Linked DNA regions of Actinokineospora baliensis. The protein of the gene in region 1 interacts with the protein of each later gene in a pairwise test. Links are inferred from orthologs where the notes say so. Each region holds a gene or a part of one and is shown in the gene's direction. Other genes may lie near its edges. The genes, in order: rlmN and ftsZ.

What was found.
Region 2: the proteins of rlmN (region 1) and ftsZ interact in binary tests that used the Escherichia coli proteins (3 or more experiments, as listed by UniProt). The link is inferred for Actinokineospora baliensis from one-to-one orthologs.

The regions. Positions count from the first base shown.
Region 1 is NZ_JAFBCK010000001.1:3,246,043-3,260,210, forward strand. What follows is about bases 6,356-9,137. They hold rlmN (dual-specificity RNA methyltransferase RlmN), read left to right. Parts: upstream 6,356-7,084; coding sequence 7,085-8,191; downstream 8,192-9,137. Other genes in these bases: JOD54_RS15575 (PadR family transcriptional regulator), read right to left, coding at 6,356-6,926; JOD54_RS15585 (toll/interleukin-1 receptor domain-containing protein), read left to right, coding at 8,618-9,137. Outside these bases: tsf (translation elongation factor Ts), read left to right, coding at 1-514; pyrH (UMP kinase), read left to right, coding at 600-1,325; frr (ribosome recycling factor), read left to right, coding at 1,369-1,926; JOD54_RS15555 (phosphatidate cytidylyltransferase), read left to right, coding at 1,953-2,849; JOD54_RS15560 (VOC family protein), read right to left, coding at 2,858-3,709; JOD54_RS15565 (class I SAM-dependent methyltransferase), read left to right, coding at 3,838-4,605; JOD54_RS15570 (S8 family serine peptidase), read left to right, coding at 4,731-6,236; more of JOD54_RS15575, read right to left, coding at 6,240-6,355; more of JOD54_RS15585, read left to right, coding at 9,138-9,403; JOD54_RS15590 (beta-class carbonic anhydrase), read right to left, coding at 9,451-9,939; JOD54_RS15595 (DUF2631 domain-containing protein), read right to left, coding at 10,072-10,341; JOD54_RS15600 (GlsB/YeaQ/YmgE family stress response membrane protein), read right to left, coding at 10,456-10,725; dxr (1-deoxy-D-xylulose-5-phosphate reductoisomerase), read left to right, coding at 10,934-12,202; JOD54_RS15610 (M50 family metallopeptidase), read left to right, coding at 12,204-13,418; ispG (flavodoxin-dependent (E)-4-hydroxy-3-methylbut-2-enyl-diphosphate synthase), read left to right, coding at 13,456-14,168.
Region 2 is NZ_JAFBCK010000001.1:6,722,600-6,736,974, reverse strand. What follows is about bases 438-3,426. They hold ftsZ (cell division protein FtsZ), read left to right. Parts: upstream 438-1,245; coding sequence 1,246-2,607; downstream 2,608-3,426. Other genes in these bases: JOD54_RS29825 (YggS family pyridoxal phosphate-dependent enzyme), read left to right, coding at 3,376-3,426; pgeF (peptidoglycan editing factor PgeF), read left to right, coding at 2,675-3,379; JOD54_RS29840 (DinB family protein), read left to right, coding at 517-1,032; JOD54_RS29845 (cell division protein FtsQ/DivIB), read left to right, coding at 438-455. Also shown: more of JOD54_RS29845, read left to right, coding at 1-437; more of JOD54_RS29825, read left to right, coding at 3,427-4,104; JOD54_RS29820 (cell division protein SepF), read left to right, coding at 4,216-4,836; JOD54_RS29815 (YggT family protein), read left to right, coding at 4,856-5,140; DivIVA-like cell division protein Wag31, read left to right, coding at 5,189-6,013; JOD54_RS29805 (hypothetical protein), read left to right, coding at 6,071-6,700; JOD54_RS29800 (MFS transporter), read left to right, coding at 6,757-7,974; JOD54_RS29795 (hypothetical protein), read left to right, coding at 7,987-8,610; ileS (isoleucine--tRNA ligase), read left to right, coding at 8,829-11,966; JOD54_RS29785 (penicillin-binding transpeptidase domain-containing protein), read left to right, coding at 12,118-13,722; JOD54_RS29780 (hypothetical protein), read right to left, coding at 13,719-14,375. UniProt on the Escherichia coli protein: Essential cell division protein that forms a contractile ring structure (Z ring) at the future cell division site. The regulation of the ring assembly controls the timing and the location of cell division.

The DNA.
Region 1 (14,168 bases):
CGCTGACCTCGACGCCCTCAAGGCCGCCGCCCTCGACGGGTCGACCGTCGAGGACACCGTGCAGGCCCTCTCGGCCAAGATCGGCGAGAAGCTGGAGCTGCGCCGGGTGGTCAACTTCACCGGCACCGTCAGCACCTACCTGCACAAGCGCGCCTCCGACCTGCCCCCGGCGGTCGGCGTGCTCGTCGAGTACACCGGTGCAGGCGACGACGTGGCCAAGCAGACCGCGCAGCAGATCGCGGCCATGAAGCCGCGCTACGTCACCCGCGACGAGGTCCCCGGTGACATCGTCGAGGGCGAGAAGCGCATCGCCGAGGAGACCGCCCGCGAGGAGGGCAAGCCGGAAGCGGCGCTGCCCAAGATCGTCGAGGGTCGGGTCAACGGCTTCTACAAGGACGTCGTGCTGCTCGAGCAGTCCTCGGTGTTCGACTCGAAGAAGTCGGTCAAGGCGCTGCTCGACGACGCGGGCGTCACCGTCACCCGCTTCGCCCGGTTCGAGGTCGGCCAGTCCTGACCCGCCCGAGGCACCTGGAGTGATTAGGGTTGTGCCCCGCCCCCGGATCCCCGAGGGCGGGGCATAGTCACGAGGAGGGTCTTACGTGGCTCACAACGGTAGTTTCCGCCGCGTGCTGCTCAAGCTCGGCGGCGAGATGTTCGGCGGCGGCCGCATCGGCGTCGACCCCGACGTGGTGCTCACCGTGGCCAGGCAGGTCGCCGACGTGGTCCGCGGCGGCGTGCAGACCTCCATCGTGATCGGTGGCGGCAACTTCTTCCGCGGCGCCGAGCTGAGCCAGCGCGGCATGGACCGCGACCGCGCCGACTACATGGCGATGCTGGGCACCGTGATGAACTGCCTCGCGCTGCAGGACTTCCTGGAGAAGGAAGGCATCGACACCCGGGTGCAGACGGCCATCACCATGGGCCAGGTCGCCGAGCCCTACATCCCGCGCCGCGCCGAGCGGCACCTGGAGAAGGGCCGCGTGGTGATCTTCGGCTGCGGCGTCGGCATGCCCTACTTCTCCACCGACACCGCCGCAGCCCAGCGCGCGCTGGAGATCGGCTGCGACGTGGTGCTGATGGCCAAGGCGGTCGACGGGGTCTACGACGCCGACCCGAAGACCACCCCGGACGCGAAGATGTTCACCGACATCACCCACCGCGAGGTGCTCGAGCGGGACCTGAAGGTGGCGGACGCGACCGCGTTCAGCCTGTGCATGGACAACAACATGCCGATCATCGTGTTCAACCTCCTGACGGAGGGGAACATCGCCCGCGCGGTGCGTGGTGAGAGGATCGGCACGCTGGTCAGTACGCCAACCGCGTGACCCCCGGCGAGCCGGTTCGCCGGGAGATGGACAAGGAGCCCCCTTGATCGACGAGACACTCCTCGACGCCGAGGAGAAGATGGAAAAAGCGGTGTCGGTGGCCAAGGAGGACCTCGGTGCGGTCCGCACCGGCCGCGCGACGCCCTCGATGTTCTCCCGGATCACCGCCGAGTACTACGGCGCGTACACCCCGCTCAACCAGCTCGCCAGCATCGCGATCCCCGAGGCGCGGATGGCGATCATCAAGCCCTACGACGTCAGCGCGCTCAACACCATCGAGAAGGCGATCCGCGACTCGGACCTGGGGGTCAACCCCAGCAACGACGGCACGGTGATCCGGGTGGTCATCCCGCAGCTGTCGGAGGAGCGCCGCCGGGAGATGGTCAAGGTCGCCAAGACCAAGGGCGAGGACGCCAAGATCTCCATCCGCAACGTGCGGCGCAAGGCCAAGGAGGAGCTCGACCGGCTGGTCAAGGACGGCGAGTCCGGTGAGGACGACGTCGCCCGCGCCGAGAAGGAGCTGCAGAACCTGACCGACCGCTACGTCCACCAGGTCGACGAGCTGGTCAAGCACAAGGAAGCCGAGCTGCTGGAGGTCTGACCTCCGCGCACGGACGAGGGATCGCGATGGTGGCCGGACCCGTTGGGGAGCTGGAGCATGATTCGGTCGGGGACCGACGGGTGAGCGCGGCTGAGCCGACGGCGGCGCGGACCCCGCGCGCCGGGCGGAACCTGCCCGCCGCCATCGGGGTCGGTGTCGGCCTCGGCGCGGTCATCCTGACCTCGCTGCTGACCGTGCGGCACACCTTCGTCGGTGTGGTGGCGCTCGCGGTCGCCGTGGCCACCTGGGAGTTGGCCGGGGCGCTGCGCCGCGGTGCCGGGGTCGAGGTCGCGCTGTGGCCGGTGCTGCTCGGTGGGCAGGCCATGGTGTGGCTGTCGTGGCCGTTCGGCCGCGACGGGGTGCTCGCCGCGTTCGTGGTCACGATCCTCGCCTGCCTGCTGTGGCGGCTGCGCGGCGGCGTGACCGGGTACCTGCGGGACGCTTCGGCGTCGGTGTTCACCGCCGCCTACGTGCCGTTGTTCGCGTCCTTCGCCGCGATGCTCGTGCTCCCCGCAGACGGCACCTACCGGGTGCTGTGCTTTCTGATCCTGGTGGTCAGCTCCGACACCGGCGGCTACATCGCGGGCGTGCTGTTCGGCAAGCACCCGATGGCACCGACGATCAGCCCGAAGAAGTCCTGGGAGGGCTTCACCGGGTCGCTGGTCGCCGGTGTCGTCGCGGGGGCGCTCACGGTGACCCTGATGCTCGACGGCCAGTGGTGGCAGGGCGTGGTGTTCGGCGCCGCGCTGGTGGCGACCGCGACGCTGGGCGACCTGGTCGAGTCGGTGATCAAGCGGGACCTGGGCATCAAGGACATGGGCACGCTGCTGCCCGGCCACGGCGGCCTGATGGACCGGATGGACTCGCTGCTGCCCTCCGCCGTCGTGTCCTGGCTGCTGCTGCGGCTGTTCGTGCCCAGCTAGCGCTAGCCCTAATCGTCGTAGGGGTCGTCTACTTCGGCGCCGATCTCTTCTTCGGGGATGACCGTGATCGCCAGTGAGCGGTCGAGCACGGTGAACTCGGCTCCGGTGACGTCGGCCAGCACCGCGGCGCGGCCGTACGGGGAGTCGAAGGGCGGCACGGTGATCCGGCCGCCGAGGCGCAGCGCGAGTGCCGCGGTGGCGTCGGTGCCGATCTCCGGGTCGACCTCGAAGAACACCATCCAGTACGGCGGTTGGTCGGCGGGGTACTCGGGACCCATCCGGGACCGGCCCAGGATCTCGTCGCCGTTGAGCCGCCAGCTGGTGTAGTCGAAGTTCTCGCCGTCGCCGATCTGGGTCTGCTCGAACCCGAACAGGTGGCGGAAGAACTCGTCGGCCGCGGCACCGTCCCAGGTGTTGAGCTCGGCCCAGGTGAACGCGCCGGGGAAGCCGGTGCCGAGGTCCCAGCCGTGGTCCTGGCGCCAGAAGCCGATGGGGCCGCCGCTGGGGTCGGTGGCGATGAGGAGCCCGCCTTGGCCGGGGATCTCGCGCGGTGCGGTGAGGATCTGCCCGCCCAGGTGCAGGACCCGCTCGGTGGTGTTGCCGGTGTCGTGGACCGTGAGGTACAGCGTCCACTGGCTGGGTTGCCCGCCCTGCGGCGTGTAGAGGCCCGCGACGGAGATGTCCTCCACGTAGGCCATGACGTAGCCGTCGTCGCCGACGCGGTAGGTCCAGCCGAACAAACCCCGGTAGAACTCACTGCTGGCGGCCGGATCCGGTGTGGCGACCTCGACCCAGCACGGTCTGCCCGGGGTGCCTTCCGGCACCTCTTCCACGGCGCTGATCGCGTCGGTTGGCAACATGGCGACCTCCTCGCGCGTCACCTGGACACTAACCCGGTCGGGTGGTTCCGTCAGCCGCCGCCGGTAGGTGATCTTCTCCGCGTTTGACCTGCCGACCCGGTGGGCACGAGTTGTGCTTTTCTTGTCGCATGGGTCTGGCTGGCAGGGGATTGGTCGCGCGGGCGCGTGAGCGGCTGACCAGTTCGCTGCGGGCGGGCGAGGTGTTGCCCAGCCCCAACATCTGGCAGTGGCCGGGGGTCTACGAGGCGGAGAACCGCGCGCAGGACGTCACCGGCGCGGTGTGGGGTCTGCTCGACGGCTTGGCCGACTGGACCGGCGACGTGCTCGACGTGGGCTGCGGCGACGGCTTCCACCTGCCGCGCTTCGCTGAGCGCGCGTCGAGCGTGCTCGGTGTCGAGCCGCACCCGCCGCTGGTCGAGCGCGCCAAGGCCCGGATCGTCGACCTGCCGCGGGTCGCCGTGGTGCGCGGTTCGGCGCAGGACATCCCGATCGCGGACGCGGGCATGGACGTGGTGCACGCGCGCACCGCGTACTTCTTCGGCCCCGGTTGCGAACCGGGGCTGCGCGAGGTCGACCGGGTGCTGCGCCCCGGCGGGACTTTGGTCGTGGTCGACCTCGACGCCACCGTGCCGCCCTACGGCCGGTGGATGCGCGCGGACCTGCCCGAGTACGACCCCGCTGAGGTCGACCGCTTCTTCGAGATCTCCGGGTTCGACCGGTACCGGGTCGCGACCACGTGGCGGTTCCCGGACCGGGAGACGCTGGAATCGGTGCTGCGCATCGAGTTCTCCGCGCCGGTGGCGGCCAAGGCGGTCGCGGGCACGCCCGGCCTGGAGTTCACCGTGGGCTACCGCGTCCTGGTCCGCCGCAAGCCCCGTGGCCTGATCGTCGGCTGACTGGGAAAAGATCAGGGCCCCGGATCTTTGGCGCCGGGATTGTCTCCCTTGCCCGATCCAAGAGATCTTCAGCCCGCACGCCGCGGTCGCCCTGCCCGTGGCGAGGCCGACTGGTTGGAGATCTGATGCGTCGGTTGTTCTTGGTCCTGTCCCTCTTAGCCTTGCCGCTGAGCGGCACCCTCGTCGCGCAAGCGTCCCAGGGCCCGGTGATCGTTGCTAGCAAGCCGATCCCGGGCTCTTACATCGTTTTGCTCGCGCCTTCGGCAGCCCAGCCCGACCGCACTGCTGCGACGTTGTCGCGGCGCTATGGCGGCACACCGCAGTCTTACTACCGCAGCACCCTCTATGGCTTCTCCACCCGCGGGCTCACTGCGAGCCAAGCGACCAGGCTCGCCGCGGACCCGTTGGTGCGCACGGTTTACCAAGACGGCACCGCTCGTGCCGCCCAAGCCGCCGTCCCGTGGGGACTCGACAGGCTCGACCAACGCCAGCTGCCGTTGGACAGCCGCCCCTTCGCCTCACGCGGAGGTTCTGGGGCCACCGCGTACCTGATCGACTCGGGGATCACGCCCAACCAGGCCGAGTTCGGCACCCGCCAGCGCGTGGGTGCCGACTTCCTGGGCGGCAGCGGCATCGACTGCAACGGCCACGGCACCCACGTTGCCGGGGTCGTCGGCGGCAAGACCCACGGCGTGGCCAAGGAAACCGCCTTGGTCGCGCTGCGGGTGCTCGGCTGCGACGGCCTCGGCCGCGACTCGCACGTGCTGGACGCGGTCGAGTGGATCACCCGCAACGGCACTCGCCCCGGCGTGGTGGCCATGGGTGTGACCATGGACCAGGCCGGGGCGGGTGATGAGGCGGTTCGGCGCTCGATCGACGCCGAGTTCACCTATGTGGTCGCTGCGGGCAACGACGGCGCGGATGCCTGCGGGTTCGGGCCGGGACGGGTGTCGGAGGCGATCACGGTGGGTGCCACCGACCGCACCGACACGCGGCCCGCGTGGTCGAACCACGGCCGGTGCCTGGACTTCTTCGCCCCTGGTGGTGAGATCCCCTCACTGGGCCGTCAAGGCCAAGAGGTGAAGATGTCCGGCACCTCCATGGCGGCCGCGCACGTGGTGGGGATCGTCGCCGGGCACCTCGCCCGCAACCCCTTCGCGCTGCCCGACGACGTGCGCACCGCCCTGAGCCGGGCGGCGGTGCCGGGTGCGGTCCTCTCGCCCGGCGACGGCAGCCAGAACCAGCTGGCCAACGTGGCCTACCCGCTGGACTCCGAGGTGCCCGTCTGCCGCGCCACCGGCAACACCACCGACGTCGTGATCCCGGACAACGGCACGGCGGTCACGTCGGCGATCACCCTGAGCTGCCCGCCGACCGGTGCGCTCGGCCGGGCCCGGGTCTACCTCGACCACCAGGACGTCAACGACCTGCGGATCGACCTGGTCGACCCGAGGGGCCGGGTGTACGAGCTGGAGCAGGTCGGCGGGACCGACCCGTCGGGCGCCGTCCGCAAGACCTACACCGTCCCGGCGCCCGCCGGGGACCACAGCGGCACGTGGACGCTGCGGGTCACCGACCTGGTCCGCACCGACACCGGTCGGCTCGACCAGTGGGTGCTGTCGTTCGAGTAGCGCTTACTCGGTGTCCTCCTCGGCGGGGGTGTCCTCGCCGAGGAGGGCGTACAGCTCGCGGCGGGCGTTGTTGAGGATGTCGGACGCGCGGGACTTCTGGTCCGGGGTGGCGGCCTGCGAGACCGTCATCGCGGCGGCGGCCAGCTGGCCGAGCGCCTCCCGCAGCCCGACCTCGCTGCGGTCGACCCCTGCGGCGACCTGCTCCCACGGCGGCGTGTCGAGCTTGGCCGCGGCGGCGGTGCCGTCCTCGGTCAGCTGGAACAGCCGCTTGCCGCCGTCGCCGTCGATCGCGGTGATCAGGCCCTCGTCGGCCAGCAGTTGCAGGGTCGGGTAGACCGAGCCGGGGCTGGGCTTCCAGAAGCCGCCGCTGCGCTCGGCGATCTCTTGGATCATCTCGTAGCCGTGCATCGGCCGTTCGGTGAGCAGCGCGAGCAGTGCCGCGCGCACGTCACCGCGTCGTCCCCGGCCGCGTCCCTGGCCCCTGCCGTGCCCGTGGCCGCGCCTGCCGAACCCGAAGGGCGGGCCGGGGGGGAACGGCGGTAGTGGGAAGGGTGGGGTCATCTCGTCCTCCGATCCGAGGTCCACGGCGAAGTCGGGTCGACCGCGGTGGTGGTGCCTGCGCCAAGGTCCGCGCCGGTGCTGGTGCTGGTCGTGCTGGCCGCGCTGGTGGTGTTCGTGTGAGACACGCATTGTTCTCTCCCCTGGGTAGTGGTCCGCGAGCCGGTCGCTCGCGATAGCTCAACGATATATCGGAACATGTCGCGATGCAACGTCCGACAGCTGTGACGCGCGTCCACGCGTCCCGAGGTGTCAGCCGCGGTCGGCCGACGTGGGACACTGGATCCGCCATGACCTCACTCCCGCTCGTCTTCGACGCCCCCCGCCGCGGCCTGCCGCCCCGGCACCTCGCCGACCTCACCACCGAGCAGCGCCGCGAAGCGGTGACGGCGTTGGGGGAGAAGGCGTTCCGGGCGAACCAGCTCTCGACGCACTACTTCGGCAGGCTCACCGCCGACCGCGCGGCCATGACCGACATCCCCGCCGCCACCCGCGACCGCCTCGCCGACGAACTGCTGCCCCCGCTGCTCACCGAACTGCGCACGGTGACCTGCGACGACGGCAACACCCGCAAGGCCCTGCTCCGCGCGCACGACGGCACGCTGATCGAGAGCGTCCTCATGCGCTACCCGGACCGCGCGACCCTGTGCATCTCCAGCCAGGCGGGCTGCGGCATGGCCTGCCCGTTCTGCGCGACCGGCCAGGGCGGGCTGCAGCGCAACCTGTCCACCGCCGAGATCGTCGAACAGGTCCGCCTCGGCGCCGCCGCCATGCGCGACGGCGAACTGCCCGGCGGCGCCGGCCGGTTGTCGAACATCGTGTTCATGGGCATGGGCGAGCCCCTGGCCAACTTCAACCGGGTCCTGTCGGCCGTCCACCGCATCTGCGACCCGGCGCCGGAGGGCTTCGGCATCTCCCAGCGCTCGGTGACGGTGTCGACGGTCGGGTTGGTGCCGGGCATCAACAAGCTGACCGAAGCCGGGCTCCAGGTCCGCCTGGCGGTCTCACTGCACACGCCCGACGACGAACTGCGCGACACCCTGGTCCCGGTCAACACCCGGTGGAAGGTCGCCGAGGTCCTGGACGCGGCCCGCGCCTACGCGGACAAGACCGGCAGGCGGGTGTCGATCGAGTACGCCCTGATCCGCGACATCAACGACCACCCCTGGCGCGCGGACCTCCTCGGCAAACTGCTCCGCAAACACCTAGGCCAATTCGCCCACGTCAACGTCATCCCCTTGAACCCCACCCCGGGCTCCAAGTGGGACGCCTCCCCGAAGCCCGTCGAGCGCGAGTTCGTCCGCCGCGTGAAGGAACAGGGCGTGGAGTGCACGGTCCGCGACACCCGCGGCCAGGAGATCGCCGCCGCGTGTGGGCAGCTCGCCGCTGAGGGCTGATCCGCCAGCAGTGAGACCAGCCGCCCGGCGACTGGACTGGCCAGCACCGGCGGACCATCCCACTGGCGGACTCGCGCTACGAGCGGCGTCTGGCGGACATCGATCGCTTCGGGGAACGGACTCGCCGATGACTCGTTTGTGGAAGGACGTCAAAGCCGAGAAGGCTCGGCGTGACGGCGCGGGCGGCCGGGACCTAGAGGCCGCTTGTGCCGAGGCACGTACTCGGACCCAGGCATACGTACTCGAGCGCGAGCTTGTCCGCCGCGTGAAGGAACAGGGCGTGGAGTGCACCGTCCGCGACACTCGCGGCCAGGAGATCGCGGCCGCGTGTGGGCAGCACGCTGCTGAGGGTTGACCACTGTTCCAGCACTAACGGCCAAGCGCGGCCTCACGATACTGGGAGCAAACAGCGGCATGGGGTTGCCCATGAGTGGTCTGCGCGGAGGTCGGGTGTCGGGTGAGTTGGACTTCGGGCCGGTGGTCGTCAAGCACCCACGGCGGGGAACCCGGGTGGGCTACTACGACGACGACGATGGAGGCCTCGGCAGCAAGGCGATCGTCTACTTCGAGGAGCCGCCCTTCCTGGCCTTGGGGCGGTATGAGTTCGTCAACCGCGAGCACATTTTCCCCGTGGACACCCAGTCACTGTGGAGCCGACGGGACGAGATAGGCCGCGTCCTGGCTGATGTCTCCTACCGCAAGGGGACCGGGAAGCGCGGCATCTCCGCCGAACGCCGCTTCGCGCTGTCTCTGGAGTTGGGACTCGTCAACTCGCTGCTGGCCGACCGCATGCTGGAGGCCAGGATCAGCGAGGGCTCACCGTCGGGCAAGCGCGTTTTCATCTCCCACTCGTCCAGCGACAAGGAGACCGCGGTCTCGCTATCGGTCGACCTGGCGAATGTAGGACACACGCCCTGGCTCGACGAGTGGGAGATCAAGGTCGGCGAGTCGATCCCCAACAAGATCGCGCTGGGGATCGACGGGTGCGACTACCTGCTTCTGCTGCTCAGCCCCACTGCCGTCGAGTCCGGGTGGGTCGAGCGTGAGTGGTCGGCGAAGTACTGGTCGGAGGTCGAGTCGGGGGCGGTGCGGGTCCTCCCGGCCATGGTGCTCGATTGTGCGGTACCGACCCTGCTCCGAGTGAAGAAGTACGCGGACCTCAGGGGCGACTACAGCCACGGCCTCCGGCAGATCTTGGAAGCCATCGCCTGAGCACGCGAGAACGGGGACGCGACCGGTGGGTCGCGTCCCCGTTGGTGTTAGACGACCTCGTTGAGCTTGCCGGTGGCGACGTCGAAGGTGAAGCCGCGGACGGAGTCCTTGAGGGGGATGAAGGGGCTGGCCTTGATCCGGGCGACGGACTGGCGGACGTCGGTGTCGAGGTCGTCGAAGGCTTCGGAGGACCAGGCGGGGCGGAGGCCGGTCTCGTCGCGGATGCCGTCGCGGAAGTCCTTGTCGGAGAAGGTGAGCATGCCGCAGTCGGTGTGGTGGATGAGGATGATCTCGCGGGTGCCCAGCAGGCGCTGGCTGATGGCCAGGGAGCGGATCTCGTCCTCGGTCACGACCCCGCCCGCGTTGCGGATGACGTGGGCCTCGCCCTCGGCGAGGCCGAGCACCCCGTAGACGTTGATGCGGGCGTCCATGCACGCCACGACCGCGACGTGCTTGGCGGGCGGCAGCGGCAGCGGGCCCTCGAAGGTCGAGGCGTACGCGGCGTTGTTGGCGAGCAGTTCGTCCGTGACGGACATGGTGGTCCCTTCCGGGAGGTGTGATCGGGCGTTGACCCAAAGCCAACTGCGCACCCGGTCACACCGGCAACGGACGACCACCAGGTGGGCGCCCGCGTAACCACCAATCCGGGCGCTCGTTTGCCCCGAACGCTACCGCCGCCAGGACGTCCGGTTCTTGTGGATCTTCCAGGCGACCCCGCCGAGCATCGTGAGGCCGATGCCGACCAGCCACAGGTCCTCGGTGCGGCCGTGGTGGTTGCCGATGAGCATCACGAACATCGCCAGCCCGGTGAACACCCCGGCGATGAGCGTGCCCTTGGGGAACGACCCGTGCCAGCCCCACTCCGCGGACGGTTCCTCCGCGGGGGTCACGGTGCCCGCCGCGGTGGTCTTCCGCTTCTCCAGCTCCGTGTTCGCCACTGTGCGTTCCTCCTGGCCGCTGTACCTCTGACGCGGGAATCCTCCCACACCCCGCACGCGCCGAGGGCGCCGTGGTGACCCACGGCGCCCTCGGGTGTGACAGGTGTCGCTCGGCTACACCCTGGCCCGGCCCCGACCGGTGACCGCCCGGTAGATGGCGAGCAGGATCACCGCGCCCAGAATCGACAGCAGCCAGGTCCGCAGGTCGAAGAAAGTACCCAGACCGCCGCCGAAGATCGCATTGCCGATGAAGCCGCCGAGAATGGCGCCGACGATACCGATCAGGATCGTGACGATGATGCCACCCGGGTCCTTACCAGGCATGATGGCCTTGGCGATGAGACCGGCGACCAAACCGAGGACGATCCAGCCGAGAATGCCCATCGAAGCTCCTTCCACATGATCGCCGCTTTTCCCGACGATCTTTCCGCGCTGCCGGTGAAGTGCCCGGCGCGCGCGAACTTCACTCCTTCGGAGCGGAACTTTTTTCGGATTGCGCCGTTCGGCCCAACCCGGGCGCAACCACGGCGGAGCCACGATCGGGGGACATCTGCCTGTGCTGGTTGCCGAGCGTGTCCGGACATCGGGAACAATGGCGGTGATGACTGCATCCTTCGCGTCGGGCGGTCCCCGGCGTTCACTGCTCGTGCTCGGGTCGACCGGCTCGATCGGCACCCAGGCACTGGACCTCGTCGCGGCCAACCCCGACCGGTTCACCATGGCCGGGTTGGCCGCTGGCGGGTCCGATCCGGGGCTGCTGGCCGAGCAGGCGCTGCGGCACGGGGTGCGGGCGGTAGCCGTGACCAGGGCGACCGCCGCGCCGGACGTGCAGTTGGCGCTCTACGCCGCCGCGCAGAAAGCGGGCTACGACCGGGGCGACTTCGCGGTGCCCAAGATCTTCGCGGGCCCGGACGCGGTCACCGAGCTGATCGAGGCGGTGCCCACCGACATCGTGCTCAACGGCATCACCGGGTCGCAGGGCCTCGCGCCGACCCTCAAGGCTCTGGCCTCGGGCGCCACGCTCGCGCTGGCCAACAAGGAGTCGCTGGTCGCCGGTGGTGACCTGGTGCTCGCCGCGGCCAAGCCGGGTCAGATCGTGCCGGTCGACTCCGAGCACTCCGCGATGGCCCAGGCGCTGCGCGGCGGCCGCGCCGAGGAGGTCGACCGGCTGGTGCTGACCGCCTCGGGTGGTCCCTTCCGCGGCCGGACCCGCGCCGAGCTGCTCGACGTCACCGCCGAGCAGGCGCTGCGGCACCCCACCTGGGCGATGGGCCCGGTCATCACCGTCAACTCGGCGACCCTGGTCAACAAGGCGCTCGAGCTGATCGAGGCGCACCTGCTCTTCGGTGTGCCCTACGACCGCATCGACGTCGTGGTGCACCCCCAGTCGGTGGTGCACTCCATGGTCACCTTCACCGACGGCTCCACCCTGGCCCAGGCGAGCCCGCCGGACATGCGGCTGCCCATCGCGTTGGCCCTGGCCTGGCCGGACCGGGTGCCGGGGGCGGCACGGGCCTGCGACTGGTCGACGGCCACCCAGTGGACCTTCGAGCCGCTCGACGACGACACCTTCCCCGCGGTGCGCCTGGCCAGGGCGGCGGGGGCGACCGGCGGCTGCCTGCCCGCGGTGTTCAACGCCGCGAACGAGGAGGCCGTCGCCGCCTTCCTGCGGGGCGACACCACCTTCACAGTCATCGTGGACACTGTGAGTCGGGTACTCGATGACGCCGCCGCCTGGCACGGCGCGCCGCGCGAGGTCGAGGATGTGCTCGCCGCCGAGCACTGGGCCCGCGCCCGCGCGCGAGAGCTCCTCGCGGTGACTGTTGCCCCGCGCGCCGCCGCGGGGTCGGGAAGGGACTGACGTGTTCGTTTGGCTGCTGGGGCTCGTGCTGTTCGCGCTGGGCATCTGTTTGTCGGTCGCGCTGCACGAGGCCGGGCACATGCTCTCGGCCAAGGCGTTCGGCATGCGGGTGCGCCGCTACTTCATCGGGTTCGGCCCGACCCTGTTCTCCTTCCGGCGGGGGGAGACCGAGTACGGGCTCAAGGCGATCCCGGCGGGCGGGTTCTGCGAGATCGCGGGCATGACCGCGCTCGACCAGGTGACCCCGGAGGAGTCCCCGCGGGCGATGTGGCGCTTCGCCACCTGGAAGCGCGTCGTGGTGCTGGCCGCCGGGTCGATCACGCACTTCATCCTCGGCTTCATCATCCTGTACCTGATGGCCGTCACCATGGGCCTGCCCAACACCACGGACCGGCCGCTGATCGGCAGCACCAGCTGCGCCGCACCCACGCAGGACCCGAAGACCCTCAAGCTCGCCGACTGCACCTCGGCCGACCCCTCGCCCGCGGCCGCCGCGGGCCTGCGGGCGGGCGACGAGATCATCAGCGTCAACGGCAAGCCGGTCGAGTCCTACACGCAGCTGGTCGGCACCATCCGCGACCTGCGCGGGCAGAGCACCTTCGTGGTCGACAACGACGGGGAGCGGCGCACGCTGACCATCGACGTCGCCACCGTCAAGCGCGCCGCCATCGGCGCCAAGCCGGGCACCGACAACCAGCTCAACGACGTCGGCGCGATCGGGGTCGGCAAGGGCGGCTACTTCACCTACGGCGCGGTGTCCGGGTTCTCCGGCGCCGTGGTGTTCACCGGGGAGATGTTCGCCGCCACCTGGGAGGGCCTGATGCGCTTCCCGGAGAAGATCCCGGCGGTGATCCGCGCCATCGGCGGCGAGGACGACCCGGAGCGCCCGGTCAGCGTGGTCGGCGCCAGCATCATCGGCGCGGACGCCGCCGAGGCGGGCGTCTGGGAGATCTTCGTGCTGATGCTGGCGATGCTGAACTTCTTCGTCGGCGTGTTCAACCTGCTGCCGCTGCTGCCGCTCGACGGCGGCCACATCGCGATCACCCTCTACGAGCGGGTGCGCGACCTGCTGCGCAAGGCGCGCGGCAAGGCCCCCGCCGGTCCGGTCGACTACAACCGGCTGGCTGGCGTGACCATGGTGCTCGTCATCATCGGCGGCGCGATCGTGCTGCTCACGGTGACCGCCGACATCGTCAACCCCATCCGCTTGCAATGACGCTCAGCCCAGCCGTGCTCAACCCAGAGAGGCCCCCATGTCCGACGTGATGCTCGGCATGCCAGCCGTCCCGCCGCCGGTGCTCGCCGAGCGCCGCAAGACCCGTCAGCTGCAGGTGGGGACGGTCGGGGTGGGCAGCGACCACCCGATCTCGGTGCAGTCGATGACCACCACCGTCACCGCCGACGTCAACGCCACGCTGCAGCAGATCGCCGAGCTGACCGCGTCCGGCTGCGACATCGTCCGGGTGGCCTGCCCGTCGCAGGACGACGCCGACGCGCTGGCCGCCATCGCGGCCAAGTCGCAGATCCCGGTGATCGCCGACATCCACTTCCAGCCCAAGTACGTCTTCGCCGCCATCGAGGCGGGCTGCGCCGCGGTGCGGGTGAACCCGGGCAACATCCGCAAGTTCGACGACCAGGTCAAGGAGATCGCGCACGCCGCGCGCGACCGGGGCACCCCGATCCGGATCGGCGTCAACGCCGGGTCGCTGGACCCGCGGCTGCTGGCCAAGTACGGCAAGGCGACCCCGGAGGCGCTGGCGGAGTCGGCGCTGTGGGAGGCGTCGCTGTTCGCCGAGCACGACTTCCACGACATCAAGATCTCGGTCAAGCACAACGACCCGGTCGTGATGGTGCGCGCCTACGAGCTGCTCGCCGAGCAGTGCGACTACCCGCTGCACCTGGGTGTCACCGAGGCGGGGCCCGCCTTCCAGGGCACGATCAAGTCCGCCGTGGCCTTCGGCGCGCT
Region 2 (14,375 bases), 3.5 Mb from region 1 along the record:
GGATCGCCGAACGGGTTCGCCAGCTGCCCAGGGTGGGAGCCGTCGACGTGCGCCGGTCCTTCCCGGCCACCGTCGAACTCGTTATCACCGAGCGCACGCCGGTGGCGGTGGTCGTCCGCGACGATGGCGCGCACCTGCTCGACGCGAGCGGCGTCGACTACGGGACGATCAAGGCGGCCCCGCCCGGCCTGCCCACCCTCGACGCGAGCGGCGAGTTCGCCACCAAGGCGGCCACCACGGTGCTCGCGGCGATCCCGAAGCAGCTGAGCGAGATGGTGGTGTCGGTCACCGCCCGCACCCCCACCGACGTCCGGCTCACCCTCGCCGACCAGCGCGTCGTCAAGTGGGGCGACTCGGGCAACGTCGGGCACAAAGCGGCCGTGCTCGGCGCGCTGCTGACCCAGAAGGGCAAGACCTTCGACGTGGCCGCCCCGGACTTCCCCACAATCTCCTGAGTTGTCCACAGGGGACGCAAATGCCGTGCGCGCGCGTGCCGCGGTCCACCACACTGCGCACATGACCGACACCCCAGTCAACGACCCCCGGGTCGAGCCCCCGTACCAGGGCGACGAACGTGAACTGTTGTCCGCGTTCTTGGACTACCTGCGCGCCACGATCGCGTTCAAGTCCGAGGGATTGTCCGAAGCGGACACTCACCGCTCGGTGCTGCCATCACCGCTGATGACTGTCGCGGGTCTCCTCTCTCACCTCCGCTGGGTGGAGGCCTACTGGTTCGAGGTGGCTCTCAGCGGCCAACCCAACAGGGCGCCCTATAGCGCCGAGCGCCCCGACGGGGAGTTCGAGATCGCCGCGAACCTCACGACGGCCGAGTTGCTCGCCGACTACGCCCAGCAGTGCGAACGCAGTCGGGAAGTCACCGCGGGCCTGGCGCTCGACGACACGGTGGCGTTCCGCGACGGCAAGCAGCTCAGCCTGCGCTGGGTGCTCATCCACATGATCGAGGAGACCGGTCGGCACGCGGGCCACCTCGACGTGATCCGCGAATTCCTCGACGGTGCCACCGGCGAGTGAACCGGGTGCCCGCACGGTCGGTGACCAACAACCGGGAGCCCGCACGGCGTGGCGGCTGGATCGCGGCCAGTCCTATGCCTACCTTCCTTGCCAGGTCCGGGGTTGACATCACTCTCACTCTCTGGTTGAGGTCGAGGGTTCCCGGGCCGGGCACCCGCACTGATCTCGACCCGTGAAGACGACCAGCTGAAGACGACAAGGAAGGCGGCTTCGATGACGCCCCCGCACAACTACCTCGCCGTGATAAAGGTCGTCGGCATCGGTGGCGGCGGCGTGAACGCCGTCAACCGGATGATCGAGGTCGGTCTCAAGGGTGTCGAGTTCATCGCGGTGAACACCGACGCGCAGGCGCTGCTGATGTCCGACGCCGACGTCAAGCTCGACATCGGCCGGGAACTGACCAGGGGCCTCGGCGCGGGCGCCAACCCCGAGGTCGGGCACAAGGCCGCCGAGGACCACCGCGAGGAGATCGAGGAGGTCCTCAAGGGGGCCGACATGGTCTTCGTGACCGCGGGTGAGGGCGGCGGCACCGGCACCGGCGGCGCCCCCGTCGTGGCCTCGATCGCCCGCAAGCTCGGCGCGCTCACCATCGGCGTGGTCACCCGCCCGTTCTCCTTCGAGGGCAAGCGGCGGGCCAGGCAGGCCGAGGACGGCATCACCGAGCTGCGCAACGAGTGCGACACGCTCATCGTGATCCCCAACGACCGGCTGCTGCAGCTCGGCGACGTCGGCGTGAGCCTGATGGACGCCTTCCGCTCCGCGGACGAGGTGCTGCTCTCCGGTGTCCAGGGCATCACCGACCTGATCACCACCCCCGGTCTGATCAACCTGGACTTCGCCGACGTCAAGAGCGTCATGTCCGGCGCGGGCAGCGCGCTGATGGGCATCGGCTCGGCGCGCGGCGAGGGCCGGGCGGTGACCGCGGCGGAGAAGGCGATCAACTCGCCGCTGCTCGAGGCGTCCATGGACGGCGCGCACGGCGTGCTGCTGGCCATCGCGGGCGGCTCCGACCTGGGCCTGTTCGAGATCAACGAGTCCGCGTCGCTGGTGCAGGAGGCCGCCCACCCGGAGGCCAACATCATCTTCGGCACGGTGATCGACGACTCGCTCGGCGACGAGGTCAGGGTGACCGTCATCGCTGCGGGCTTCGACAGCGGCGGCCCGACGCACAAGAAGCTGGACCCGACGGCGTTCGGCACCAAGGGCAGCGCCCAGAACACGGTGTCCGCGCAGTCCGGGCAGGTCGCCACCCAGCAGCACCAGCCGGTCCCGCAGCCCGAGCCGACCCCGGCGCCGGTGGCGTTGCCGGAGCAGGGTTACCAGCAGCAGGTCCAGCACCAGCAGCCCGTGCACCAGCAGCCGGTCCACCAGCAGGCGGTGCACCAGCAGCCCGCCCAGCAGCAGCCCGTGCACCAGCAGGCGCCGACCTACCGGCAGGACTACACCCAGGGCAGCGTGGCCGCCCAGCCCATGCCCAGTGTGCGGGCCAGCCAGGGCGGCGTGGCAGGCCGGGCCGTCCCGGTCACCGAGGACCCCGACGACGAGGTGGACGTGCCGCCGTTCATGCGGCGGTAGCTCCACCCGCCACCCCGGGGACGCTAGGTTTGGCGGGTAAGGACTCCTAGCGGGTGTGGGGTGCGGTGTGCGGATTCGACGCGTGGTCACAACACGCGAAGGTGGGGCGTCCACGGCGCCCTACGACACGTTCAACCTGGGCGACCACGTCGGCGACGCCCCGGCCGCGGTGGCCGCCAACCGCGACCGGTTGGCGGCCGAGCTGGGTCTGCCCGCCGACCGCCTGGTGTGGATGGAGCAGGTGCACGGCCGCACCGTGGGCGTCGTCTCCGGGCCGGTCGAGGACAAGCTCGAAGCGACCGACGCAGTCGTGACCGCAGAGGCCGGGCTCGCCCTCGTGGTGCTCGTCGCCGACTGCGTCCCCGTGCTGCTGGCGGACCCCGAGGCCGGGGTCGTCGGCGCGGTGCACGCCGGGCGCGTAGGCGCGCGGGTCGGCGTTGTCCCGGCCGCGCTCGAGGCCATGGCTGGTGCCGGAGCCGACGTTCGCCGCGTGGAGGTCCTGCTCGGCCCGTCCATCTGCGGTGAGTGCTACGAGGTCCCGCAGGACATGCAGACCGACGTGGAGAAGCACCTGCCGGGCAGCGCCTGCCGCACCCGCAAGGGCACGCCGGGGCTCGACCTGCGGGCAGGCCTGTGGCGGCAGCTCGCGGACGCGGGCGTGGCCCGCATCGGCATCGACCCGAGGTGCACCACAGAGGACCGCTCGCTGTTCAGTCACCGCAGGGAAGGCACCACTGGGCGATTGGCCGCGGTCACCTGGGTGCAGCCGTGACCGACCGGGCCGCCGAGATCGCCGCGAACCTGGCCGAGGTCCGGGCCCGCATCGCCGCCGCCTGCGCCGCGGCCGGGCGCGACCCCGCCGAGGTGCGGCTGCTGGCGGTCACCAAGACCTTCCCGGTCGAGGACGCTGCGGTCCTGGTCGACCTCGGCGTGCTCGACCTGGCCGAGAACCGGGAGCAGGAGGCGGGTCCCAAGGCCGAGGCGATGTCCGCGCTGCGCCCCGACGCCGCGCCCCGCTGGCACATGGTGGGCAGGCTGCAGCGCAACAAGGCCAGGTCCGTGGTCCGGTGGGCCGCCCAGGTGCAGTCCGCGGACTCCGAGCGGCTCGTCGAGGCGCTCGGCAAGGCCACCACCGCAGCGCTCGCCGAGGGGGAGCGCACGGCGCCGCTGGAGGTGCTGCTGCAGGCGAGCATCGACGGCGACCCCGAGCGCGGCGGCTGCCCCCTCGACGGCTTGCCCGCGTTGGCCGAGCGGGTAATTCGATCGAGTGATCTCCGCCTCCGCGGGATCATGGCCGTGGCGCCGTTGGGCATGGAACCTTCGGCGGCCTTCGAACGTCTTGCGGGTGTGGCAGGCAGCCTGCGCGCCGAGTTCCCCTCGGCCGTGGAACTGTCCTGCGGCATGAGTAACGACCTGGAGCGGGCGATCGACTACGGGTCGACGTGCGTGCGTGTCGGAACCGCGCTGCTGGGGGGACGCGGGCTAGCCTCCCCATAGCAAGAACGGACCCCGGCGGGCAAGATCGCCACACCCGGGGTTGAGGCTTGCGGGGACGTGGTAGTCGGACAAGCACACGCACGACCACGCTCGGGGAACCGGAGGAACGGCATGAGCACGCTGCAGAAGCTGAAGGCCTACTTCGGCATGGTCCCGGCGGACGAGCTCGACGACTACGAGGCCGAGGAGTACGACCGGCGCGGCTACCGCCCGGACTACGCCGAGGACGAGTTCGAGGACTACCCGGGTGGTCGGCGCCGGTGGTTCGGCGGCCAGCGCGGTGGCTACCGCGACGAGGTCGAGGACGACTACGAGCCCGCGGAGCGGGGGCGGCCGCGCCCGGCGTGGACCCCCGCGACCGTGCCGGACCCGCAGACGCACGGCGCGCTCGCGGTGGAACCGCGCCGCGAGCAGCCGAGCAGGCCGCGCCAGCCGGAACCGGCCGGATATCCACTCGGTCGGGTGATCACGCTGCACCCGCGCAGCTACATCGAGGCGCGCACGATCGGCGAGCACTACCGCGACGGCCGACCGGTGATCATGAACCTCACCGAGATGGACGACGCGGACGCCAAGCGCCTGGTGGACTTCGCGGCGGGCCTCGCGTTCGCCATGCGCGGCTCGATGGACAAGGTCACCAACAAGGTGTTCTTGATCTCACCACCCAACGCCGACCCCACCGCTGAGGACAAGCGGCGGTTGGCCGAGGGTGGGTTCGCCACCCGAACCTGAGTGATGGCACAGTTGACCCGTGGAACCACTGCTGCTCGCCGCCTTCTGGGTGTTGTTCGCCTTCTGGCTGCTGCTCACCGCGCGAGTCGTGGTGGAGCTCGTCCGCACGTTCGCCAGGGACTGGCGGCCCGCGGGTGGGGTTGCGGTAACGCTGGAGACCATCTACACAGTGACCGATCCTCCGGTACGTCTGGTCCGTCGGCTCATCCCGACGATCCGGATCGGAGGCGTGGGCCTGGACCTATCGATTATGGTGCTGCTGTTGGTCGTATTCATTCTGATGCGACTGGCGTATCCGGGATGACGGGGACACCTCGGATGGCCGCAGCCCTGGAGTGCGTGAGGTGATCAGATGTCGTTGACCCCCGCTGACGTGCACAACGTCGCGTTCAGCAAGCCTCCCATCGGCAAGCGGGGCTACAACGAGGACGAGGTGGACGCGTTCCTCGACCTGGTCGAGGTGGAGCTGTCCCGCCTGATCGAGGAGAACAACGACCTGCGCGCGCAGGTCGAGCAGCTCGACGCGCAGCTGGAGTCCACCCGCGCCGACCTGGAGGACGCCCGCACCGCCGGGGCCACCGTCGCCCCGGTCCGCGCCGTGGAGGAGCCCAGGCGGCTGCAGCCGGTGCCGCCGCCGAGCTCGCTGGAGCAGACCAGCCCCGGCGGTGGTGGCGATCACCACGTGCAGGCGGCCAAGGTGCTCGGCCTGGCGCAGGAGATGGCCGACCGGCTCACCGGTGAGGCCAAGGCCGAGGCGGACGGGATGCTCGCCGAGGCGCGCACCAAGTCCGAGCAGCTGCTCTCGGAGGCCAGGGCGAAGTCCGACACCATGGTCAACGAGGCCCGCACCCGGGCCGAGACCATGCTCAACGACGCGCGGACGCGGGCCGAGACGCTGGAGCGGCAGGCCCGTGAGAAGGCCACCACGCTCGAGCGCGACGCCCAGCGCCAGCACACCGAGATCATCGGTGCCGTGCAGGCCGAGCGGACCACGCTGGAGAAGAAGATCGACGAGCTGCGCACCTTTGAGCGCGAGTACCGGACCCGGCTCAAGACGTTCCTGGAGTCCAGCCTGCGCGAGCTCGGCGACCGCGGTTCCGCGGCGCCGACCACGGAGGCGCGCGGCGCGGGACAGCAGAGCGGCTACTCCTTCGGCCCGCGCGCCGAGGCCGGCTGACCAGATCCGGGTAGGCGGCGGGCCTGAGGCCCGCCGCCGCCGGGCTGGACGCTCATCGTGCTGTTCATCGTCTTAGCGCTGGTGCTCGGTGCCTTCGGGCTGCTGGTCGCCGCGCTCACCACGGCCAACACCGTGTGGGCGTGGATCTCGGTCGTCATCTCCGTGGTGGCGGCCGCGATCCTGCTGGTCGACTGGCTCGGCGCCCGCAGGCGCCGCGTTCCCGCGGACACCGCGCCACCGGGGCCCATCGGAGCCCCTGACATCGAGCGGATCGACCCGGCACCGCCGGTCGAGCCGCTGGACACCGGGCAAGCCCGGTTCGAGCCGTACTCGGCCCCACCTGAGCCCGCCGACCTGTACCCCAGCGCCGATCAGGCGGTCGGGGGCGCCGTCGGCCAGGTCGAGGTGGACCAGGACCGGGAGCCGGACGAGGAGTCGACCGACGCCGCGGACCTGCTCGTGGTCTCGGACCTGCGGGCCGACGTGCGGGTGCTCGACGAACGCCCGCGCTACCACCTGGCCCGCTGCGGCTGGCTGGGCGCGCGGTCGTCGATCCCGCTGCCGGTCGCCGAGGCCAGGCAGCTCGGGTTCACCCCCTGCGCGCACTGCACGCCGGACGCCGTGCTGGCGGCCCAGTACCGAGAGGGTCGGCTCCGACCCGGCGAGGGTGCCCCGACTTCCGAGTGACGGTCGTCACCGGTGGTTCGCCCCTGCGCGGGTGTGCTCCTCGGCACGCTGTTGTGGTGACCACCACCACACCGGGGCTCGGGCCCGATTTCACCCGCTTGTGGGCGACTTCGGCGGCCACCAACGTCGCCGACGGGATCATGATCGCGGCCGGGCCGCTGCTGGTCGCGCGGTTGACCGACGACCCGGTGGCCATCGGCGCGGTCGCCTTCGTCGCCCAGCTGCCGTGGCTGCTGTTCTCACTGGTCAGCGGCGCCCTGGTGGACCGGTGGGATCGCCGCCGGGTGGTCGTCGCGGTGAACCTCTACCGCGCGGTCGTGGTGGGGGCCCTCGCGACGGCCGTGTGGGCCGACGTCGTCTCGGTCTGGTTGGTCTACCTCGCGTTCTTCCTGATCGGGGTCGGTGAGACCCTCGTCGACACCGCCGCCAGCGCGCTCGTGCCCGACATCGTCGCCGTCACCGCGCTGCCCACGGCCAACGCCCGCCAGCAGGCGGTGGCCATCGTCGGCAACATGTTCGTCGCGCCGCCGTTGGGCGCTGCCCTGTTCGTCGTGTCGGCGGTCCTGCCGTTCGGCTTGGAGTCCGCGCTGTTCCTCGTCGGTGCCGTGGTGGCGGCGACCGTGCGGTTCCGCCCTCCGCCGCGCCCGGTCGCTCAGCGGGCGCGGATGCGTGAGGAGATCGCCGAGGGGCTGCGGTGGGCCTGGTCGCACACGCTGCTGCGGGCGATGGCGGTGGCGCTGTGCCTGATGAACATCGCGCTGATGGCCACGGTCGCGATCCTCGTGCTCTACGCCGAGCAGCGGCTGGGCCTCGGCGAGGTCGGGTTCGGCCTGCTGTTCGCCGCGTTGGCCGCGGGCGGGTTGCTCGGGTCGGCGGTCGCCCCCTGGCTGCAGCGGCGGGTGGGCGACAGCGCGCTGGTGCGGATCGGGTTGCTCATCGAGACCGCGACCCACTTCGGGCTGGCGCTGACCACCGACGCCTGGGTGGCCGGGGCGATCAACGTCCTGTTCGGCGTGCACGGCGCGGTGTTCGGGGTGGTGCTGACCTCGGTGCGGCAGCGGGCGGTGCCCGAGCACCTGCGCGGCCGGGTCGGCGGGGTGTACTCGCTGCTGATCATCGGCGGGTCGGCGGTCGGCTCGCTGGTCGGCGGGTTCATCGCGCGCGGGTTCGGGATCACCGCGCCGTTCTGGGCGGCGGGCGTGGCCATGGTGGTGTTGACCGCCGTAGTCTGGCGCGGGTTCCGGCCCGCCGCTTTCGCCGTGCCAGCGCCGTGACGGAGGTCGAAGATGCCGGTCGACGGGTACTGCGAGCGCACCGGGCCGGAGTTCTGGTCGGAGCCGGTCAACGCCTGGACCAACGTGGCGTTCCTGATCGCCGCCTTCTTCGCCTATAGGCACATCCGCGGCAAGGGCATGCCTTGGTGCGTCACCGCGCTCGTAGTGATCCTCGTGGCGATCGGCCTCGGTAGCTTCACCTTCCACACTGTGGCCACGAGGTGGGCCGCGTCGTTGGACGTCGCTCCGATCGTGGCGTTCATGCTCACCTACGTCATCATGTTCCCCAAGCTGTTCTTAGGGCTGCGGTGGCGTTGGGCGTGGCTGGGTGCTCCGGTGTTCATCGCGTTCGCCGTCCTGGTCAACTTGGTCGTCAACGGTGGCGCCTACCTGCCCGCGTTGCTCGGGATGGTGGCCCTTGCGGTGATCACGGCAGTGCGGGGCGAGCGCGACTACGCACTGTGGTTCGCCGGTATCGCCGCCGTCTTCGGGGTATCGCTCGCGTTGCGCACGGTCGACCCGTCGGTGTGCGGCGGCTTCCCGCTGGGGACGCACTTCGCCTGGCACGTGCTCAACGCGGTGGTGCTCTACCTGCTCATCCGGGTGGCGGCCAACCGGGTGGCGAGCCGGGGCTAGACTCGGTCGCACAGGCGCGGATCCGGCCATCACCGGGGAGCCTCCGGAAGAACGGGCGCGAGCCCCAGTAGAACCGGACGGGTGGCCCGTCACAGCCGACCGAACGAGTGGTCACCTCTCCAGGTGGCAAGCGGGGTGGTACCGCGGCCGTGGCGGCAGGGAGTCGCCGGGAGTCGTCCCCGTGTGGGTCCGACCGATCCGTACGAGGAGTACCACCCATGGGTTACCCCAGGGCTTTCACCGGCGAGCCGACCGTGCCCGCCCAGCCGTCCTTCCCGAACCTGGAAACCGCCGTCCTGGACCACTGGTCCGCCGACCGGACCTTCCAGGCCTCTGTGGACGCCCGCCCCGCGGGTGACAACGGCGGCAACGAGTTCGTCTTCTACGACGGCCCGCCGTTCGCCAACGGCCTGCCGCACTACGGGCACCTGCTGACCGGGTACGTCAAGGACCTGGTGCCGCGGTACCAGACCATGCGCGGCCGCCACGTCGAGCGCCGGTTCGGCTGGGACACCCACGGCCTGCCCGCCGAGGTGGAGGCGGAGAAGCAGCTCGGGTTCTCGTCCAAGAGCGACATCGAGTCCTTCGGCATCGAGAAGTTCAACGAGGTGTGCCGCACCTCGGTGCTGCGCTACACCGACCAGTGGCGCGACTACGTGACCCGGCAGGCCCGCTGGGTGGACTTCGACAACGACTACAAGACCCTCGACCTGGACTACATGGAGTCGGTCATGTGGGCCTTCAAGTCCTTGTACGACAAGGGCTTGGTCTACGAGGGATTCCGGGTGCTCTGGTACTGCTGGCGTTGTGAGACGCCGCTGTCCAACACCGAGACGAAGATGGACGACACCTACCGCGACCGGCAGGACCCCGCGGTCACTGTTGGCCTGAGGCTGCAGGCGCCGGGTACCGACCTCGATGGCGTGCAGGCGTTGGTGTGGACGACGACCCCGTGGACGCTGCCGTCGAACCTCGCCGCCGCAGTGCACCCGGATGTCGACTACGTCGTGGTGGAGTCCAACGGGCAGCGCTACCTGCTCGCAGAGGCGCGAGTCGGCGCCTACGCGCGCGAGTTGGGCGAAGAGGTTCCCGTTGTCGCGCGCTACAAGGGAAGCGACCTGCTCGGCACGCGCTACCTGCCGCCGTTCGACTTCTTCGTAGGGCGCACCAACGCGCACCAGGTGCTCGCGGCGGACTACGTCACGACTGAGGACGGTACGGGCATCGTCCACATCGCCCCCGCGTTCGGTGAAGAGGACAAGGTCGTCACCGACGCCGCGGGCATCGAGGTCGTCATCCCGGTCGACCCGCACGGTCGGTTCACCGGGGAGGTGGCGCCCTACGAGGGGCAGCACGTCTTCGAGGCGAACAAGCAGATCATCCGCGACCTCAAGGACGCGGGTCTGCTGCTGCGCCACGAGACCTACGACCACCCCTACCCGCACTGCTGGCGCTGCGACAACCCGCTGATCCAGCGCGCGGTGTCGTCGTGGTTCGTCGCGGTCACCCAGTTCAAGGACCGGATGGTCGAGCTGAACCAGCAGATCAACTGGGTGCCGGGGCACATCAAGGACGGCCAGTTCGGCAAGTGGCTGGAGAACGCGCGGGACTGGAACATCTCCCGCAACCGGTTCTGGGGCTCGCCGATCCCGGTGTGGGTGTCCGACGACCCCGACCACCCCAGGGTGGACGTCTACGGCTCGCTCGACGAACTGGAGCGCGACTTCGGCGTGCGCCCGACCGACCTGCACCGGCCCTCGATCGACGAGCTGACCCGGCCCAACCCGGACGACCCGACCGGGGCGTCGACCATGCGCCGGGTGCCGGAGGTGCTGGACTGCTGGTTCGAGTCCGGCGCGATGTCCTTCGCCCAGGTGCACTACCCGTTCGAGAACCGCGAGTGGTTCGAGGACCACTACCCGGGTGACTTCATCGTCGAGTACAACGGGCAGACCCGCGGCTGGTTCTACACGATGCACGTGCTGGCCACGGCGCTGTTCGACCGGCCAGCGTTCACCAACTGCGTCGCGCACGGGATCGTGCTGGGCGACGACGGGCAGAAGATGTCCAAGTCGCGCAAGAACTACCCGGACGTCAACGAGGTGTTCGACCGCGACGGGTCCGACGCGATGCGCTGGTTCCTCATGGCCAGCCCGATCCTGCGCGGCGGCGACCTGGTCGTCACGGAACGCGGTATCCGCGACGCGGTCCGGCAGGCCGTGTTGCCGCTGTGGAACTCGTACTACTTCCTCGCCCTCTACGCCAACGCCGAGGGCAAGGAGGGGACGTGGCGCACCGACTCGACGCACGTGCTGGACCGCTACGCGCTGGCCAAGACCCGGCAGCTGGTCGAGTCGGTCACCGCGGCGCTGGACGACTACGACATCTCCGGTGCCTGCCAGACCGTCCGCGAGTACCTGGAGGTGCTGACCAACTGGTACGTCCGCCGCTCCCGGGACCGGTTCTGGGCGGGCGACACCGACGCGATCGACACCCTGCACACCGTGCTGGAGGTCGTGGCCAGGCTGACCGCGCCGCTGCTGCCGTTCACCGCGGAGGTCGTGTGGCGCGGGCTGACCGCGGGCCGCTCGGTGCACCTGGCCGACTGGCCCGCCGCGGCCGACCTGCCCGGTGACGACGCGCTGGTGGCCGGGATGGACCGGGTCCGCCAGGTCTGCTCGGCGGCGTTGGCGCTGCGCAAGGCGAACAAGCTGCGGGTCCGGTTGCCGCTGGCGCGGCTGCTGGTGGCCGCCGAGGACGCCGCGGTGCTGGAGCCGTTCACCGAGCTGATCCGCGACGAGGTCAACGTCAAGGCGGTCGAGCTGACCACCGACGTCGCCGCGCACGGGCACTTCGAGCTGGCCGTCAACGCGCGTGCCTGCGGGCCGCGGCTGGGCCCGGACGTGCAGAAGGTGATCCGCGCGGTCAAGGCGGGCGAGTGGTCGACCACCGAGGCAGGCGCGGTCGTGGCGGCGGGCATCGAGCTGCGCGAGGGCGAGTACGAGCGGCGGTTGGTGGCCACCGACGCGGGCGCGACGGCTGAGCTCCCGGCGAGTTCGGGTCTGGTCGTGCTCGACACCGCGGTCACCGCGGAGTTGGCGGCGGAGGGTGTGGCCAGGGACCTGGTCCGGATCGTGCAGCAGGCCCGCCGCGACGCCGGGCTGGAGGTGTCGGACCGGATCGTGCTGACCGTGGACACGTCCTCGGCGCCGGAGCTCGACGCGGTGCTCGCGGTGCACCGGGACTTCGTCGCGGGGGAGACCCTCGCCGACGTGGTCGACACCGGTGCGGCGAGCGCGGCCGAGGGCACTGTCGGTGATGGTCTCGCTGTGCGCGTGGATGTGCGCAAGGTGTGATGGTGCGGTGGCAGTGCCGTGGCTTTCCGCAGGTTGTCTGGTAGCGGGAGGCCACGGCCTGGCATCGTGTGCTCCGACCGTGTGACACGCACACGGACGCGGGGCGCACTGGGGGTAGGGCGTGTCGGAAACGCGCAGACGATGGATCCTCGTGATCGGCGGGGTCCTCGCTGTCGTCATCATCGGTTTAGCGGTGTTCGTCCTGGTACCCGGGGAATCGGCGCCCGCGAAGGCCGGTGCTGGCAAGGATGCCGTGGAGGACACCTCGGCCGTACCTTCTCAGCCTTCGGCCGCCCAGGTGGCGGGCGAGTTCTTACGAGCGTTCTCCACGCAGCAGTACAGCGTCGCGGCGCAGTTGACCGACGACCCCGCGGGGTCCGAGAGCGTCCTTACCGCCGTCAACTCGGCCTTGCGGCCCGAGGTGGTCCTAGCGACCATGAACGTGCTGCCGGAGGACACGGATACGCAGCCAAAGGCGAGCTTCAAACTCAGCTGGCAGCTCGCAGGCGGGCAGACCTGGAACTACCCGAGCGAGTTCGGGCTGGTCCGCTCGGGACCGCGTTGGGTCGTGCACTGGGTGCCTACGCTGGTGCACCCACGCCTGGTGCCCGGCACCCAGCTCGCGCTTATAGGCGCCGCAGGGCAGGCCAACGCGGTCCTCGATCGCGATGGCGCGCCTGTGATGACCTGGCAGGGACCGACCGCTAGGGCGACGGACCCCAAGCTGGCACCGATGCTGATCGGCGCGCTCTCACGGACAGCGACCCCGCAGGACGCGGCGGGTCTTAGCCGGATCGCGTTGGTCGACGCTGCCGGCAAGGAGATCGAGAACCTGTTCGGCACGGTCACCAAGCCCGCGGAGCCGTTGCGCACGACGGTCAGCGTGAAGGTGCAGAACGCGGCGCAGGCCGCCGTCGACTCGGTGTCCGCGCCCGCCTATCTGGTCGCGATCCAGCCGTCCACCGGGGGGATCCTCGCGGTCGCGCAGAACGGAACGGCCGGTACCGCGCCCAAAGCGCTCAACGGCCTCTATCCGCCGGGGTCCACCTTCAAGGTCGCGACGGCCGCTGCGTTGCTGGGATCGGGCAAGGCCACGGTCAACACGGTGGTGCCCTGCCCGGGGACGAAGATGGTCGGGACCCGCACGATCCGCAACGCGGACTTCGACCTCGGTGACGTGCCCCTGCACGTGGCTTTTGCGAAGTCCTGCAACACCACCTTCGCCGCGCTGGCCGCCGAACTGCCGCTGGACGCGTTGCCCAAGGCCGCCGCCCAGTTCGGGCTCGCCGCCGACTTCGAGGTGCCGGGTCTGACCACCGAGACCGGCCGGATCGACGCGGCGAGCGGGACCGCGCAGCAGGCGGAGAACAGCATCGGTCAGGGCACGGTGCAGGCCAGTCCGTTCGGGCTCGCGCTGATGGCGGCGACGGTGGCCAAGGGCAGCGCGGTGACGCCCGAGTTGTTCACCACGGTCAAGACCACGGTGAAGACCGGCTACAAAGCGCCGTCCGCGGCGGTGATCGGCGACCTGCGGGCGATGATGCGCGAGGTCGTGACCGCCGGTCGTGGTGAGGCGTTGCGCGGATACGGCGCCGTGCACGGGAAGACGGGGACCGCGCAGTTCGGGGACGGGTCGCAGGCGCACGGGTGGTTCGCCGGATACCGCGGTGATGTCGCGTTCGCCGTGCTCGTCGAGAACGCGGGTGCCGCGGCTCCTGCGGTGTCGGTGACGGGCAAGTTCCTCGGCGCCATCTAACCGAACGGGATAAGCAAGCCCGCCGGGGTGCCCGCGGGGTAGCGGATCAGCACGCCTTCCGAGGTGGTGGTGACCGACTCTGGGCGCAACACGCCGTTCTGGCTGGTGAAGAACTGCGCGATCGCGTCAGCGGGCTCCTCGGCGGCGGTCAGCAACGCCTGGCGTCGAGGCTGGTTGGCGGCGTCTTCCCCGGCGACGGGTGGTAGTGCGGTTACGCGTACCGGGCGCGTTTGGGCTAACGCAGACAGGGTCGTTAAGAGCCGTGGATCGGTACGGCCAGTCCTAAGCGCTTGGTCGACTGTGTTAGGCGCGGCGACGCGGGGGGAGTCGGCGATCTTCATGCCCGCGTCCATCCGCGCTTGGCGCTCTTCGGTGTCCGGCGCGCCAGCGAGGGCGGGGCGGTGGATCTCTACTCGGTCGTACCCGGTTCCGAACACCGCGACGACCTCGCCGGTGGCAGCGGCTTCGGCAAGGTCTGGGCGGTTCGGGAGGAGTAAGCGCATTCCCGGTGTGACTACGAGCCAGGACTGGGGAGCGCAGGCCGCGGTGCAGTCACCGGGTCGCGTGGCAGCCGTTGGTGTGCGGCCTGCGCGAAGGAGTTCTACCCAGGTGATGCTGTCGGTGACGACCGGAGTGGTGGGCAGGTTCTCTTG